2 regions of the Clostridium sp. ETTB3 genome follow, and region 1 is predicted to be linked to the other one. Evidence: a T-box and tRNA genes for the amino acid it is inferred to sense, from the RefSeq annotation. Region 1 holds a T-box; the other holds one or more tRNA genes.

Region 1 (3,428 bases):
AGAAGCACAAAGTGAAATAGAAGTAGTAATGTTAGAAGAATTAGTCCCACAAGACCATTTATTAAGGAAAATTGATAAATATATAGATTTCATTCATTAGGGATTTAACTAGGGATTTGTATTGTCATACAAATGGTCGACCAGCTGTTGATCCAGTAGTATTATTTAAAATGTTATTTATAGGATATCTTTATGGCATACGCTCCGAAAGGCAGTTAGTTAAAGATATAGAAGTAAATTTAGCATATAGATGGTTTTTAGGATATTCAATTACAGAGAAAATTCCAGATTCATCTACAATAAGTCAGAATAGAATTAGAAGATTTAAAGGTAGTGATATTCCACAGAAAATATTTGATAATATAGTTTTTCAAGCTATGGAAAAAGATTTAGTTGGAGGTAAAATTCTTTATTCTGATTCAACTCATATAAAAGCAAATGCTAATAAAAGAAAGTTTGAAAAAGTTGAAGTAGACGTAACTCCTAAGGAATATATAGAACAGTTAGATATTGATGTTAATGAAGATAGAGAGAATCATAATAAAAAGCCTTTAAAACCAAGAAAGTTCAAAAAAGAAACAAAAGAAATTAAGAAAAGTACAACTGATCCTGATAGTGGATATATGATGAGAGATAATAAACCCGAAGGCTTTTTTTATTTAGACCATAGAACTGTAGATAGTAAAAATAATATAATTATGCATGTTCATGTTACCCCTGGTAACGTCAGCGATAGCGAACCAATACTAAAGAGAATAGATAGAATTAAAGAAACATTTAATATAAAACCTAAGTATCTTGGTTTAAATGCAGGATATTCAACTAATCCTATTTTTAAATGAATAATAGATAGAGATATAATACCTGTTGTTGCATATAGACGTTCTCCTCATAAAAAAGGAATGTATACAAAGAATAAGTATATATATGATTATGATAAAGACATATATATTTGTCCCAATAATGTTGCACTAATATATAAGGAGTTTTTCAACAAACTGAAAACCACTTACAATGTAAGTGGTTTAAATTTTATATGGGAGTTTAAGGGGATGGGTATTATTTTAAAGAATCTTTAATTAAATCTTCAATTTTTGATTTGCATCTAAATCCATGGCAACTTCCAGTACAAGCTCCTGTTGTTTTAGAAACTTCATCAATAGTATTGGCACCATTTTTTATAGCTTCCTTAATTGTAGCTCTAGATATAGATTTGCATGTACAAGTTTTTGTAATTTTATCAAGAATATCAGAATTTAAATTATTCTCCATAATAGATCCTCCAAAATATAAAGATATTAGGAAACATAAAAATTAATTATTTAAATTAATTTTTTGCGTAATACGTTTCAACAATTATATTAAATCATATCATACTAAAATAGTCAACATTAAATAGTCAACATTAAATAATAATTGTTATTTTATCTTATCTCATAATAAATTTTAAATTGCTCTTCTACATCATTTAAAGCTTGTTTGTATAATTTAAAGTATAAGTTACCAAAGAATATTTCACTTGTCATTTTTAGTATTTAAGCTTTAAGATAAATAAAATTTGGGGTTGAATTGACAAATTGATATTTAATAAGATATAATAAATTCATTAAAGACTATGATTAGGATAAGTACTTTAATTTATTCTTTTAAGAGAGTGATTGGTTGGTGTGAAATCATAAGAAAATTAAAGAAAAATCACCTAGGAGTTTGAGGCTGAAAGTTTTAAACAATTAAGCTATCACGTGTGCTCGCGTTAAGAGATAGGATATAAAAGTATCTGAATTAATACCCATAGAATAGTTATGGGTTTAATAACCTTAGGTGGTATAGCGAATTATCTTCGTCCTTTTGGGATGAAGTTTTTTTTGTTTAAAAATAGGATTAAAATACGTCTTTAAGAGAATAATTTTAATAGTTGATAAACACAAAGAAAGGAGATTCCTATGTACAATAAAGTTGAATTACCAAATGGTTTTGTTGGACTTGAAAAAGAAATAACAAACCTTTGGACTGCAAGAAATGTTATAAAAAAGAATTTTGATATGAATCAAGATGGTGAATATTTCACTTTCTATGATGGACCTCCAACAGCAAACGGTAGACCACACGTTGGGCACGTTTTAACAAGAGTTATGAAGGATATAATCCCAAGATACAAGGTTATGAAGGGATATAAGGTTATTAGAAAGGCTGGATGGGATACTCACGGTCTTCCAGTAGAACTTGAAATAGAAAAGAAACTTGGTATTTCAGGAAAAGAGCAAATCGAAGAATACGGAGTTGAAAAGTTCGTTAAAGAATGTAAGGAAAGTGTATTTACTTACGTTAGTATGTGGGAAAAGATGACTAATCAAATTGGTTATTGGGTTGATATGGAAAATCCATATGTTACTTACCATAATTCATATATTGAATCAGTTTGGTGGGCATTAAAGCAAATGTGGGATAAAGGTCTTTTATATGAAGGACATAAAGTAATGCCATATTGCCCAAGATGTGGTACTGCATTATCATCTCACGAAGTTGCACAAGGATATAAAGATGTTAAGGACTTAACTTGTGTAGCTAAATTTAAAGTTGAAGGAGAAGATAACAAATATATATTAGCTTGGACAACAACTCCTTGGACATTACCTTCAAACTTAGCTTTATGTATAAACAAAGCTTATACTTATATAGAAGCAAAAGTTGGAGATGAAATATTAATATTATCTAAAGATTTAGCAGATAAAGTTTTAGGTGAAGATTATGAAATAGCTAGAGAATTCCCTGGAACTCAACTTTTAGGAACTAAATATGAGCAATTAATGCCTTTTGGTAAAGTAGAAGGAAAAGCATTTGAAGTTATTCATGGTGATTATGTTACTTTATCAGATGGTACTGGTGTGGTTCATATAGCACCTGCTTATGGTGAAGATGATAGCTTAGTTGCTAAAGCTAATGGAATTACTTTCATAAACTTAGTTGATAGAGAAGGTAAATTCGTAGAAGAAGTCACTCCATGGGCTGGAAAGTTCGTTAAAAAATGTGATGAAAGCATTTGTAAATGGTTAGAAGAAAATAATAAATTATTTAAGTCAGAAAGATATTTACACTCATATCCTCATTGTTGGAGATGTGACACACCACTTCTTTATTATCCAAAGGAAAGCTGGTTTGTTGCAATGACAACATTAAGAGATAAGCTTTTAGAAAACAATAACAAGATTAACTGGTATCCTGATAACATTAGAACTGGTAGATTTGGTAAGTTCTTAGAAAATGTTATTGACTGGGGTATTTCAAGAGATAGATATTGGGGAACTCCACTTCCGATTTGGAGCTGTGAATGCGGTCATAAAGAATGTATTGGAAGTATTGAAGAACTTAAAAATAAGGGAATTAATGTTCCAGAAGATATAGAATTACACAAACCATATATAGATAAT
Region 2 (3,428 bases), 240 kb from region 1:
ACCTTTCCTTATATAGATTGATTAATTATCATTTTACTAATTAATATTATTTAAAGTTATAATTAATTTTTATGAATTTGTTACATTAAATAGTACATAATTAAATTTATTCTATTTTATATTATTATTTTCATTCAATTTAAATTATTTCAATTATTTATAGTTTAACCAACTAACTTATCATTTTATTCTTATATTTATATATATTGTAAAATTAAATTTTAATTTTACAATATATATAAATATCAAAAAATAAATCATTAAAATTATCTCTTAATTGTAAAAAAGATCATTGCATTTATTTAGCAATGATCTTTGATGAAAAATTTTTATTTATTTTTTTATTTTTAAAACTATAGACTATATAATTTATAAAACTTGCAAATAATCCCCCAGAAAAATCAATAATTACATCTCTTAAAGCCATTTCTCGTCCAGGTATAAAATATTGATGAATTTCATCTGTAGTTGCATATCCTAGTACCACAAATAAAGAATATATTCTTGCTTTCTTTATTTCTATATAATTCTTTAATACCTCAAAAGCTAACCAATATAATATAAAATACTCCGTAAAATGTGCTGTTTTTCTAACTACAAATGATGCTAAAGAGCCTAATTTACTATTTAAATCAATACCAAAAAAAGCAAGCATATTAATAAATGAGTTACTTTGCTGATTAGATATATGCGCTGGCTGATTTGACATTAAAAATATTAATAACATCCATGCTATTAATAATATCCAGTTTATTATCATTCTTTTGTTTCCCATATTCTCTCCTTGTCATAATTTTAAAATTTTAATTTTTTTCAACTAAATATCTATTAATATAAGCTAAAGATTCTTCCAATATTCCTTGGCTTCCTTCAAGATCTTGTAATTTAACTTCTAAATTACATATTCTTTGATCTAATTGATACATCAATTCTTTAATATCATTTAATAATTTGGCCTCATAAGATACTTGAATACCATCTGAATCTATATATATCTTTTCAGGTGTTCCTCCACATTCAGTACATTTTGCATATATTCCTTCTTTTTCAGTATCTCTAAATACCTTAAATGTATCATTATTACACTTTGAACAATTAGATAAAATAATAAAATCATAATAGCTTATATCAAACTCATATTTACTTTTACAATGTTCACATGTCAGTACTAAATTATTACCTTGAGTTTCTATAAAAAAGGTATTTCCTGAACAACCTTCTTTTTCGCATACCACTGTTCTTATCATAAATAACCCCTCCTATATTTATATAAAAATATAATTCCTTCAAAAATTATTATGATATTTTTTTTTATAATATGCTTAAATAACAATACCTTAAAATTTATTTTACTATCAACGATTCTTTATCTAATTCCTGTTTTATTTTCTTAATTTCTTCATCTACATCACTTGTATTCTTCCCTGCTAATACCAACTCTCTCTTCTTTAATTTTAAGTCTATTATTTTTTGTTCTAAATTTACCTTTTCTTCCATATAACCACTCCCATTCTTATTTTTATATAAGAACATATTATAATCTATACTTAAAGTATTATATATACTATTATATAATACTTTATTAAAATCATAGTAAAAAAACAATAATAAATTTAAATTTATTTTACGACAAAATAATATAAACTTATAAAACAAAAAAGCTACGATTAAAAATCGTAGCTTTGGTGGAGGTAAAGGGAGTCGAACCCTTGACCCCTTGCGTGCAAGGCAAGTGCTCTCCCAACTGAGCTATACCCCCAAAAATGGTGGACCTTCAGGGACTCGAACCCCGGACCTACCGGTTATGAGCCGGTTGCTCTAACCAACTGAGCTAAAGATCCTCAGTGTTAACCTGGCAACGTTCTACTCTCCCACACGGTCACCCATGCAGTACCATTGACGCTGTAGAGCTTAACTGTCCTGTTCGGAATGGGAAGGAGTGTTTCCTCTACGCCATCATCACCAGATATCTGAGTTCCAAAGAATTCTAATATCTCATTTATATTAATTATTATACAGTAATTATAATTAACTGTCAATAACTTTTTTATAAATTATTCTCTGAAAATTGCACATGAATTATCTTATATTATTGGTCAAGCCCTCGACCTATTAGTATCAGTCAGCTACATACGTTACCGCACTTCCACCTCTGACCTATCAACCTTGTGTTCTTCAAGGGGTCTTACTAGCTTATGCTATGGGAAATCTCATCTTGAGGGGGGCTTCACGCTTAGATGCTTTCAGCGTTTATCCCTTCCCGACTTAGCTACCCAGCCATGCTCTTGGCAGAACAACTGGTGCACCAGAGGTCAGTCCATCCCGGTCCTCTCGTACTAAGGACAGCTCCTCTCAAATTTCCTACGCCCGCGACGGATAGGGACCGAACTGTCTCACGACGTTCTGAACCCAGCTCGCGTGCCGCTTTAATGGGCGAACAGCCCAACCCTTGGGACCTACTACAGCCCCAGGATGCGACGAGCCGACATCGAGGTGCCAAACCTCCCCGTCGATGTGGACTCTTGGGGGAGATCAGCCTGTTATCCCCGAGGTAGCTTTTATCCGTTGAGCGATGGCCCTCCCACGAGGTACCACCGGATCACTAAGCCCGACTTTCGTCCCTGCTCGACTTGTAGGTCTCGCAGTCAGGCTCCCTTCTGCCTTTGCACTCTACGAACGATTTCCGACCGTTCTGAGGGAACCTTTGGGCGCCTCCGTTACTTTTTAGGAGGCGACCGCCCCAGTCAAACTGCCCACCTAACAATGTCCAGTCACCAGATTCATGGCGTCCTGTTAGAACCCCAGTACTGTCAGGGTGGTATCCCAAGGTTGACTCCACTAAGGCTGACGCCCTAGTTTCCCAGTCTCCCACCTATCCTGTACAGACAATACCGGAATTCAATGCTAAGCTACAGTAAAGCTCTACGGGGTCTTTCCGTCCAATCGCGGGTAGCGAGCATCTTCACTCGCACTACAACTTCGCCGGATTTGCAGTTGAGACAGTGCCCAAGTCATTACGCCATTCGTGCGGGTCAGAACTTACCTGACAAGGAATTTCGCTACCTTAGGACCGTTATAGTTACGGCCGCCGTTTACTGGGGCTTAAGTTCACACCTTCGCTTGCGCTAAGTGTTCCCCTTAACCTTCCAGCACCGGGCAGGCGTCAGCCCCTATACATCAGCTTACGCTTTAGCAGAGACCTGTGTTTTTGCTAAACAGTTGCTTGGGCCTATTCTCTGCGGCCTGCTCTCGCAGGCACCCCTTCTCGCGAACTTACGGGGTCAATTTGCCTAGTTCCTTAACTGCAATTCTTCCGCCGGCCTTAGGATTCTCTCCTCATCTACCTGTGTCGGTTTGCGGTACGGGCACTACTTCTCTCTCTAGATGCTTTTCTTGGAAGCATGGAATCATGTACTTCGGTCTTAATG

What was found. A T-box is a leader RNA that pairs with one kind of tRNA and senses whether it is charged. The one in region 1 lies ahead of ileS (isoleucine--tRNA ligase), so its partner is inferred to be a tRNA-Ile.
Region 2: it has a tRNA-Ile gene. The T-box ahead of ileS (isoleucine--tRNA ligase) is inferred to sense a tRNA for this amino acid. The anticodon was not compared.

The regions. Positions count from the first base shown of each region.
Region 1 covers NZ_CP199832.1:92,410-95,837, forward strand. The annotation lists partial or broken gene ACUN06_RS00440 (IS1182 family transposase) at 1-983, shown strand, start outside; gene ACUN06_RS00445 ((2Fe-2S)-binding protein) at 1,060-1,272, opposite strand; T-box leader at 1,607-1,851, shown strand; gene ileS (isoleucine--tRNA ligase) at 1,944-3,428, shown strand, end outside.
Region 2 covers NZ_CP199832.1:2,676,567-2,679,994, forward strand. The annotation lists gene ACUN06_RS12770 (VanZ family protein) at 299-775, opposite strand; gene ACUN06_RS12775 (hypothetical protein) at 804-1,247, opposite strand; gene ACUN06_RS12780 (hypothetical protein) at 1,345-1,497, opposite strand; tRNA gene ACUN06_RS12785 (tRNA-Ala) at 1,684-1,759, opposite strand; tRNA gene ACUN06_RS12790 (tRNA-Ile) at 1,765-1,841, opposite strand; rRNA gene rrf (5S ribosomal RNA) at 1,851-1,967, opposite strand; rRNA gene ACUN06_RS12800 (23S ribosomal RNA) at 2,093-3,428, opposite strand, start outside.